2 regions of the Leucobacter albus genome follow, and region 1 is predicted to be linked to the other one. Evidence: riboswitches for the same ligand, from Rfam matches in the RefSeq annotation. Region 1 holds a riboswitch; the other holds the start of a gene.
The links. Region 1 has a riboswitch for magnesium ahead of mgtA (magnesium-translocating P-type ATPase). Riboswitches for the same ligand answer to the same signal wherever they lie in the genome.

Region 1 (5,277 bases):
AGGAAGACGGTTGCGACGGTGAACCCGGTGAGCTCGAGGATGCGCGAGCCGGCGACGAGCAGAATGCGGCCCCAGGCAGACACGATCGCCTCTTTGATGGGGAAATCGGTTGAGCCGCCCTCGGCGGTGGCCGAGGTGAAATCTTCGGTTTCTTCGACGGTGCGGCGAATCACGTAGCCGACGACGATGAGCAGCGCGCTCACCAAGAACGGAATGCGCCACCCCCAGCTCAGCATGTCTTCCTCGGGCAGCATCGCGACGAGAATGAAGGCTCCGTTCGCCATGATCGTGCCGACGGGGCTCCCAAGCTGCGGGGCGACCCCGAAGAACGCGCGCCAGCGCAACGGCGCGTTCTCGGTGACGACGAGCACCGACCCGCCCCACTCGCCGCCGACGCCGATGCCCTGGACGATGCGCAGGGCGACAAGAAACACAGCGGCCATGCTGCCGATTTGCGTCGCGTCGGGCAGCAGCCCGACGGCAACGGTCGCCGCGCCCATGATGAGCAGCGACCAGGTGAACGCCACCCGGCGCCCGTAGCGATCACCGATGTGGCCGAAGATCACGGCCCCGAGCGGTCGGGCGAGGAAGCCGACCGCGAAGGTCAAGAGGCTGAAGAGGGTGCCGAGCGCTGGGTCGAGGTCGTGAAAGAAGACCCTGTTGAAGATGAGGGCCGAGGCGGTTCCGTAGATGAAGAAGTCGTACCACTCGATCGAGCTTCCAAGGAACGCCCCCAGCGTTGCCCTCGTGAGATTGCGGTTCATGTTTTCCTTTCTGAGCGCACCATTGCGCCGTTCACCGCGGGGTCGCGGTTAGCTTGGAGTGTGGGGGCACTGCCCCCGCATCATGGAGGAGATTTCGCGGTCGGCGCTGTCGCCGGCCGCGAGCTGTGATGCGACGGTCGCGTTGTCTGCGGCGTCACGGTTTTGCCCGAGCTTGGTTTTGACCTGCAGCTCGGTAACGGGCACCGAGAAGCCGAGCACCCGCGGAAGCAGGCGTTCGAGCCGGGCGTGGGCGTCACCGTCGAGGGCCCAGGCGCGCTCGTCGAGCGAATGCCCTGCCTCGTGGTCGGCCACGAGGTCGAGCAGGTGCTCACGCAGCTCGGCCTCGCCGAGGCGCGTGGCGACTCCCGCGACGTGCACGGGTGCGTAGTTGTAGGTTGGTAGCCCCTCGCTGTGGTACCAGTTCGGCGTGATGTAGCTCGCAGGGCCGGGGAACACGATGGTCACGCGACCGCCTGCTGCGAGCTGTTTGCTCGTCGGGTCGGCGAGGGGCATGTGCCCGATGAGCACCGGGTCGCCCCCGGCGGTTTCGCGCCAGAGGATGGGCATGTGCGCGATTGCGAGCGGGTCTTCGGTGATGACCACCGCGAGCGGGTGGGCGTCTACGAGTGCCTTCGCGGTGCCAAGTGCGTCGTGCGGCGCGTAGGTGGGGTTAATCCACATTGATGTTCCCTAGCTGTATTGGTACAGTTTGTAACTGTGTTAATAGATGATCTGGCGCCGGTAGCGTACACGGATGAGCTCGTCTCCGCAATTGCGGCTCGCATTCGTGACGGCCGACTGCCTCCAGGCACCCAGTTGCCGTCGATTCGAGCCCTCGCCGCGGCGGTCGAATTGAGCCCGGGGAGTGTCGCGACCGCGATGCGCACGCTCGGCTCGCGCGGCCTCATCGTGTCGACGCAGGGTAAGCGAAGCGTCGTCGCAGACCTCGCGCGGCTGCCCGTAAGCTACCTCTCGACCGTGCCGACCGGGCTCGTCGATCTAAGCTCAGTCGAGCCAGACCCAGATCTTCTGCCCGCTGTCGCCTCCTACCTCGATGACTCGCTGTACTCTCCGAGCCTGTACGACGCGACCAACGTGATCGCCGAGCTCGATGAGGTGGTGAGGCGGGGGTTCGAAGCAGACGGCGTGGTTGGCGAACTGACCGCGACGAACGGCGCGCTCGACGCGCTCGAGCGCATTCTCAGCGCGCGGCTGCACCCGGGTGACGTCGTGCTCGTCGAAGACCCGTGCTGGGGGTCGCAGCGCACGCTGCTGCAGGTGCTGGGGTGTGAGGCCGTCGGGGTGGCGATCGACGACGAGGGGTTTGTGCCGGCCGACCTGGCCAAGCGGTTGGCTCAGCGCCGGGTGGCCGCCATCATTCACACGCCGCGCGGGCAAAACCCCACCGGGTCTGCGCTCTCGGCGGAGCGCGAGCGCGAACTTCTGCGCGTGCTCGAGGCTTACCCCGATGTGCTCGTCGTTGAAGACGACCACCTGTCGGGAGTCGCCTCGGCGCCGTTTCGCACGCTCACCGCGGGGCGGTCGGCGTGGGCGGTGGTGCGTTCGTTTAGCAAGACGCTCGGCCCCGACCTGCGCCTGGCCGTGGCGGCGATGGATCGCGACACCACCGACCGGGTGCAGATGCGCCAGCTCATCGGGCCTGGCTGGGTGAGTCACCTGACGCAGCGGCTGGCCGCTCGGGTGCTCAACGACCCGGTTGCGCAAGACCGGATTTCTCGGGCTGCCGCGAGTTACGATGAGCGCCGCGAGCTGCTCATTCAGGTGCTCGCGAGATCAGGGATCGCCGCGCGGGGAGTGTGCGGTTTCACCGTCTGTGTGCCCGTGCCGTTCGAAGCGGAGGTTGTGGCCGCGCTCGCGCGAAAGGGGTGGGCGGTGCAGGCCGGGGAGCCGTATCGGCTCGACAGCCCCCCGTTCATTCGGGTGTGCGTGTCGCCGCTGAACGCCGGGGGTGTGCTCGAATTCGCCACGGCGCTCGTCGGGGTTATGCTCACGCCGAGGCGCGCGCTCAGGCGGTGACTGCGGAGGCGCCGGATGGGCGGGGCATTGCTTGCGCAATTGCGCAATTGAGTGTAGCGTGGAGAGAGTAGCGCTTCGTTCGGCGAGGCTCCTGCGTGAACACAGTCCGCTCATCCCACGACGTCTAGAGACGCCCAGGCTGAGGACAGGCCCTCCCGGATTAAGGGTTGGCCCCAAGCGGATTCCGTGAACCGGATACGTCGCGCAGTGCCAAAGCTCTGACGTGGAGGTGTTCGCGGGAATCGTGGGTTCCGGCCTGCTCGTTGTGTCGAGCGCTGCCGAGCTGAGGAGGTGACCCGTGAGCGGCGACAGTAGTCGATCATTCCAGCCGCGCGGCACACACCACCCAGCAGCGACGCACAGCAGCTGAGCGAGAGCACCGAGACGGGCTCGCCGCGCGGAAGACGAGCAGCCCTCGTTCACCGTCTTCACCCGACGCTGCCCACGCCGTTCGCCGCGGCGCGATCTGGCGTGCGTCTGCACCCGAAGGACCGTTGTTATGAACGCCTCACCCATCGAAACACCACCAACGCCGACGCCACCAGCGTCGGACAAGCCCGGCACTGCGCCAAAGACCAACACCAAGCGCAAGATCAAGGTCGCTGCCCCCGAGGCAGACACGCAGTTGCTCGCCCGGGCAACGCAGGCCACCCCCGAGGGGGCGCTCGGTCTCGTGGAGGCCGACCGCGAGGGCCTTACCCAGCTCGAAGCGGCCGCGCGCCTCGACCGTTTCGGGCCCAACGTCGTGCGCCACCAGCGGCCGCCGTCGCCCGTAATTCAGTACCTGCGTACGCTGCGCAACCCCTTCATCCTCATCCTTATCGGGCTCGTCGCTATCATGTTCGTCACCGATGTGCTGTTCGCCGACCCCGAGGAGGGTGCTGACTGGATCGGCGTCATCACGATCGGCACGATGGTGCTCGTCAGCTCGATCATGCGGTTCTGGCAGGAGTTTCGCTCGAGCAGGGCGGCCGAGCGGCTCGCCGCACTCGTGCGCACGACCGCGGCCGTCACGCGCAGAGTCAACGGCGTGCCCGTGACCGGGGAGCGCCCGATCGAGGAGCTCGTGCCGGGCGATATCGTCGAGCTGGCAGCGGGCGACATGCTGCCTGCCGACGTGCGGCTCATTCGCAGTGTCGACCTGCAGGTGAACCAGGCGATGCTCACGGGCGAGGCGATGCCCGTGGAGAAGCGGGTCGTCGCGCTGACAACCCCGAACGAAGCACTCGAGGCAGAGAACCTCGGCTTCATGGGCACCTCGGTCGTCTCGGGCTCTGGCACCGCGCTCGTCTTGCAGACCGGTGATCGCACCGCGTTCGGCAACCTCGCGGCGTCGATTCAGGGCGCCAGGCCAGAGACCGCGTTCGACAAGGGCATCCAGAAGGTCACGTGGACGCTGATCCGGTTTATGGCGGTCATCGTGCCCGCCGTGTTCATTATCAACGGCTTCACCAAAGACTGGGGGAGCGCGTTCATGTTCGCGGTCGTCACCGCGGTCGGGCTCACCCCAGAGATGCTGCCGCTCGTCGTGACCGCGAACCTTGCGAAGGGCGCGCAGATGATGTCGCGTGCCAGGGTGATCGTGAAACGGCTCGCCGCGATCCAAGACCTCGGCGCGATGGACGTGCTCGCGACCGACAAGACCGGCACGCTCACCGAAGACCGGATCGTGCTCGAGCGCCACCTCGACACGCGCGGTCAGACGAGCGACCGCACGCTCGGCTGGGCGACCGTGAACTCGCACTTCCAGACCGGGCTGCGAAACCTGCTCGACGAGGCCGTGCTCACCGCGGCCGGCGACGACCTCGACCGCTCGGTTACGCAGTTCGAGCTCATCGACGAGATGCCCTTCGATTTCGCGAGGCGGCGCATGTCGGTGGTCGTCGCTGAGGGAGCAGACACCCACGTCGTCGTAACGAAGGGTGCCGTCGAAGAGATCCTGAAGATTTCGGTCTGGGAGATGATCGGCACCGATAAGGTGCTGCTCACCGACGAGCGCCGCGCGGAGATCGAGGCGATCGTTGCCGAGCAGAACGCGCTCGGAATGCGGGCGCTCGGCGTCGCGACCCGCGACATCGCGGTCGCGGGCCCGCTCGCTCGCGAGATCGAGTACGCGGTCGACGACGAGTTTGAGATGACGATCGTCGGGATCCTCACCTTCCTCGACCCGCCCAAGGCCTCGGCGAAGCCCGCGCTCAGGAGCATCGCGTCGCACGGCATCGACGTCAAGGTGATCACGGGCGACAACGCGCTCGTCGCGGCGACGGTGTGCCGTGAGGTTGGTATCGATGCGACCCGCGTCGTGCTGGGCGAGGAAACCGAGGCGCTGTCGCTGCAAGAACTGGGAGAGCTCGCCGAGCGCACCCACGTGTTCGCGAAGACGAACCCGGCGCAGAAGGCTCGCATCATCGAGGCGATGCGCGAGAACGGCCGCACCGTCGGCTACCTCGGCGACGGCATCAACGACGCCCCAGCG
Region 2 (5,277 bases), on a different contig from region 1:
ATTCCAGTAGCCCGAGAACACCGACGGCCCGCGCAGAATCAGCTCGCCGACGGTGTCGCCCTCGACGTCGCGCCCCTGCTTGTCGACGACGCGGAAGTCAACGTTGGGCGATGGCTTTCCAATCGAGCCGGCCTTTGTCGTGATGAACTCGCTTGAGAGCGATGAGGCGGCCGCGGCGGTCTCGGTCATGCCGAAGCCCTCAATAAACGCCATGCCCTTCGCTTTGAGCCCCTCGATGACGGGGATGGGGCATGGCGCTCCGCCGGTGATCGCGACGTTCAGCGACGAGGTGTCGTGCGCATCGAGTTCGCCCGAGCGCAATATCGCCGTCCACATCGTCGGTACGGCGAATGCCTTGGTGCACGCATACTTTTCGACGGCGGCTGCCCAGGTGGCCGGCGCGAACGCCTCGAGAATGTAGTTGCTGCCGCCCCAATAGAGCGTGGCAAGCGTGTACACGGCTAGGCCGCCGACATGGAACATGGGCGCGACGACGATGTTGCGGTCGCGCGGGCTCAGCCCCGTTTCCATGCTGTTGTGGTACAGCGAGACCCAGAACAGGTTGGCGTGGCTGAGAACCGCGCCCTTCGGCTTGCCGGTTGTGCCCGAAGTGTACATGAGCAGCGCAGCGCTGTCTGGGTCTACCTCGGGGAGGGGCGCCCCTGGGTCGCCGGAGTCGATGAGCTGCTCGAACTCGCTCTGTGCGCCGGCGCGGCGCTCTGCTGCCGTGAGCAGCGGGATCGTCTCCGTGACAGATGTGCCCGCCGTGGCGGCGATGACGGCCTCCTGCAGCGGTGTTGAGGCGAACGCGAGGGTCGCCCCGGAGTCGGCGAGAATGAAATTGATCTCGGTCGCGGTGAGCCGGTGGTTGATAAGCACGGTCACCGCGTCGAGCTTCGCGACAGCAAAGAGAATCTCGAGCATCGCCGGGCTGTTGAGCGCACACACCGCGACCCTGTCGCCGGCCGCGACGCCTCGCTCCCGCAGGGCAGAGGCCAGGCGGGTCGTGCGTTCGTCGAGCTCCCGAAACGTGATCGACGTGTCCGTCTCGACGTCGACCAGGGCGGGTCGGTCGCCGGTGCGAAGCGCGTGGATTGAAACCCATTTTCCGAGAGGAACGCTCATGATTATTCTCCTTTGAATGACCAAGCTGTCGGCCTCCGCCGTCGGTAGCGGTAGCCAAATCGACGCTCGTTGGTTACTGTATGTGAAGGATCAATAACAATCAAGGAAGATTGTTTTTGACTCACGAGAGTCGAAGCGAACTTCCAGGGCAACGGACGGGGTGGGGCGCGAATGGACGTCACGCAGGCTTTGCAGGCGCTCGGAGAGACTTCGGAGCTGCTCGACGAGGCGGTAGCCGAGCTGCCGGCGCAAGAGTGGCTGCGGCCCACGCCGGCCGAGGGGTGGAGCATCGCAGACCAGATCGGTCACCTCCTCTGGACAGACGAGGTGACGCTCACCGCGATCACCGACCCAGAGGGCTTCCGTGCCCTCGTGGCCGAAGCTTCGCGGGCGGCCGAGAGCGGCCAGGCAGACCTCGTCGACCGTGGCGCCCACGAGCGCGGCAGCGCACCGGCCGACGAACTCCTCGCAGCGTGGCGGTCGGGGCGGCGCGAGTTGCAGCTGGCGCTCGCGGCCGCGGATCCTGCTGGCCAGATTCCCTGGTTCGGCCCGCCGATGCGGCCGGTAACGATCGCGACCGCGCGCACCATGGAAACGTGGGCGCACGCGCTCGATGTATTCGACGCGCTCGGCCGCACGCTCCCTGCGACCTCGGCGTTGTGGGCGGTCGCGCGCCTCGGCGTGCGCACGCGCGAGTTCGCCTTCAAGATTCGCGGCCTGCCCGTGCCCGCCGCGGAGCCGCGCGTCGAACTCGAGATGCCGGGCGGCGCGCGCTTCGAAGCAGGCCCCGAGGGCGCGGCCGACCGCGTGACGGGGTCGGGCTGGGCGTTCGCCGCGGTGGTCACTCAGCGCAGAAATATCGCTGATGTTGAGCTCGTCGCGCAGGGAGAGGGGGCCGCGGAGTGGATGCGGGTCGCGCAGGCGTTCGCCGGCGCCCCGACCAGCGGGCCCGCGCCGGGGGAGCGGATTGCGTAGGGCGCGCCAGCCCGAGGTCTACATTGAGTGAGAGGAGCGACGCGGTGAACACATACGAGTCTGAAGTGATTGGTCGGGAAGAGATTACCGAGCTCAAAGCTGTGACAAAGCAATTCGTTGCTGCCGAGGTGCTTCCCGAGCAGGCCGAGTGGGAGCGCGCCGGAGAAATTCCCCGAGAGCTGCACCTCGCCGCGGGCCGGCTCGGGCTCATCGGCGCCGGGTTTCCGGAGGCGGTGGGCGGCGGCGGAGGTGGGCTGCTCGCGACCGTCGCAGTTACGGAGGCGGCCCACGAGGCCGGCATGTCTGGCGGAGTGTATGCGTCGCTGTTTACCGCCGGAATTGCGTTGCCGCACATGGTGCTCGCCGGCACGAGCGAGCTGATTGACAGGTTTGTGCGGCCGACGATTGAGGGCGAACTCATCGGCTCGCTCGCAATCACCGAACCCAGCGGGGGCAGCGATGTCGGGCACCTGCGCACGGCGGCGGTGCGCGACGGCGACGACTACGTCGTGAGCGGATCCAAGACGTTCATCACCTCGGCGACCCGAGCGGATTTTGTCACAACGGCGGTGCGCACAGGCGGGCCGGGGGCGAGGGGAGTCTCGCTCGTCGTTGTGCCGACGAACACTCCGGGGTTCAGCGTTGCGAAGAAGCTTGACAAGATGGGCTGGCGAGCCTCTGACACGGCGGAGTTGTTCTACGACCGAGCTCGCGTTCCCGTCTCGATGCTCGTTGGTGAGGAGGGGGCGGGCTTCAGCTATATCTCGCATGGGTTCGTGAGCGAGCGCGTGAGTCTCGCCGCGCAGGCCTACGCGAGCGCGCAGCGGGCGCTCGATCTCACGGTGCAGTGGTGCCGCGACCGAGAAACGTTTGGGCAGCCGCTCATCGCGCGCGAGACGGTGCAGTCGACGCTCGCTGAGATGGCGCGCCGCGTAGATGTGGCGCGGGTCTACACGCGCAGGGTCGCAGAGCGCTGGGACGAGTTCTCGGCGTCTGGTGCCGTGTCTGTGCCTGACGGCGACGCTGAGGGGTTGAGCATCATCTCGGCCGCGTCGTTTGCGAAGAACACGGCCACGATCAATAGCGAGTGGGTGAACCGCGAGGCGGTGCAGCTCTTCGGTGGCATGGGTTTCATGGCCGAAAGCGAGGTCGAACGAATCTACCGCGACAGCCCCGTGCTCGCGATCGGCGGGGGCACCGTGGAGATTCTCACTCGCCTGGCGGGGAAGCACCTCGGCTACCAGCCCTAGCGGTGCGCGGGCATCAAAAATGCGCATACTTGCGCAAGTGATTGAGTGTTGTTAGGCTTGCACTGCGCTTCGTTCGGTGAGGCTCTTGCGTGAACACAGGCCACTGATCTGACGACATCGAGAGATGCCCAAGGTTAAGACAGGCGCCCTCGGCTTAAGGGGGTGCCCGAGGTGGCTGCGTTTTGGCTACGTCACGCAATGCCGAAGCTCTGACATGGAAGCGCATTTCCCGAGCCGTAGGGCTCTTTTTGGTGTGCCCTGAGAGGAACAAGCAGCATGCGCACAGCACTCTATGAACCAACGATGCCGGGGGTGGCGGTCGGGCTCCCCGACGTCGCGGACTGGCCGGCACAGACAGCCACGGCACGCCGTGCCCCGGCGCGGTGGCGGAGCCAGGTATTCGAGGCCCCAAGCGTCGAGCGGGCAGGCAAGCGACGCGCGACAAGGTATGAGCGCTTCACCACGCGCATGGTGCTGGTGAGCAGCGTCATCATGCTCGGGGTCACGGCGTGCCTACACGTCTTTAATTACGGGCTCGAGACCAAGACCTCGTCGACCTCCGGCACGCACGGCAGCTTCTACAAAGAGAACGACTAGCGCCGTGACGAGTGGGCCGCGGGGCGCAGGCCACAGGCTATCGGCCGGGGGTCACCGGCCACCGGGTGCAGGCCACCGGCGATCGGCCGCGGGGCAACGCCGCGCAGAAACAGAAAGTGAAATTCATGAGTAAAGAGCAGGGTACGACGACGTTGTCAGGCAACGTGCAATCCCTCATCGGGGGCCGCTGGGTGCGCGTGCGGGGCGAGAGCCCGCGCCTGCACGCCGAGCTTCGCGACGCGTACGGTGTCGATTTCGAAGACGCAGCGGCTGCGTCGTTCAGCGCAGAGAACGGGTTCAGCTATGTGCCCGTCTCATACGTCACGCGAGCTGGCAGCGGCTATCGCACGATGCGCATCATGGTCGCGGTGAGCACCTCGACCGTCGTGACAATCGAGCCGGAGGAGGCGGCTGACGCCCTCGACCTGGCCGTGGCGCGCATGGGCCGCGACGGTCGCGAGAACGACAGCGCGGTCGAGGTTGTCGGCAGCATTCTGCAGGCGATCGCAGATACGACTGACGAGCTCGTGAGCGCGATGAGTCTCGGCACCGAGCGCATGATGATTGAGACCGGGGCGATACTTGAGAGCCTCGAGGCAAAGAAATCTCGCGAGTTTGGCGTGAGCGATGTCACGTACACGCAGCAGGAGCTCGCCGACATGGAGTCGCTGCTCTCGTATTGCATGGAGAGCCAGCTCGCGCTCGCCGAGGCCGCGCGGCACCTGCGCGCGAAGCTCTGGGGGCTCGGAGCGCAAGTTCGCACCGATCTTGCGCGCCTGATTGACGATATCGAGGCGATCGAGCCGCATATCGAGTTCGTGCACGATCGCGTGCGGCTGCTGCAGCAGACGAACAACCTTGCGCTCAACGTCAAGCAGAACCAGATCATTAAGGTGTTCTCGGTTGTCACCGCCGTCTTCCTGCCGGTGATGCTGCTCTCGACCTACTACAGCATGAACTTCGAGAACATGCCGATTCTCGAGTGGCAGTTCGCGGAGCCAATGATCATCGTGCTGAGCTTCGTGTTCGCACTCGCGCCGCTGCTGTATGTGCGCCAGCGCGGCTGGTTGCGCTAACCCCTTGCATTTCACTATTTATCTGAAGGAATCACACATGACCACCACACCAACCACCGAAGCCCGTTCCTCGGCCACGAGGCCGGTTGCCTGGAGCTCGCGCATCGATGTTCACCACCTCGGTGGCGAAAGCACCCATGCGAGCGCCACCCCGGGAACCTCGCGAAAGCGCGGGAGTTCAAAGATCGAGCGAGAGATCATCTGGGCCGTCGTCGTGCTCTACGCGGGCCTGATTGCGTGCTTTGCCGGCCTGC

Region 2: linked by a shared signal. The riboswitch ahead of ABD115_RS02960 (hypothetical protein) and the one ahead of mgtA (magnesium-translocating P-type ATPase) in region 1 are both predicted to bind magnesium.

The regions. Positions count from the first base shown of each region.
Region 1 covers NZ_BAAAKZ010000008.1:8,219-13,495, reverse strand. Annotated here, with positions in the region: gene ABD115_RS09230 (MFS transporter) at 1-764, opposite strand, end outside; gene ABD115_RS09225 (FMN-binding negative transcriptional regulator) at 813-1,445, opposite strand; gene ABD115_RS09220 (aminotransferase class I/II-fold pyridoxal phosphate-dependent enzyme) at 1,482-2,801, shown strand; M-box (ykoK) riboswitch at 2,869-3,037, shown strand; gene mgtA (magnesium-translocating P-type ATPase) at 3,301-5,277, shown strand, end outside.
Region 2 covers NZ_BAAAKZ010000002.1:294,272-299,548, reverse strand. Annotated here, with positions in the region: gene ABD115_RS02975 (acyl-CoA synthetase) at 1-1,125, opposite strand, end outside; gene ABD115_RS02970 (TIGR03084 family metal-binding protein) at 1,297-2,100, shown strand; gene ABD115_RS02965 (acyl-CoA dehydrogenase family protein) at 2,145-3,350, shown strand; M-box (ykoK) riboswitch at 3,412-3,577, shown strand; gene ABD115_RS02960 (hypothetical protein) at 3,627-3,947, shown strand; gene ABD115_RS02955 (CorA family divalent cation transporter) at 4,073-5,023, shown strand; gene ABD115_RS02950 (hypothetical protein) at 5,061-5,277, shown strand, end outside.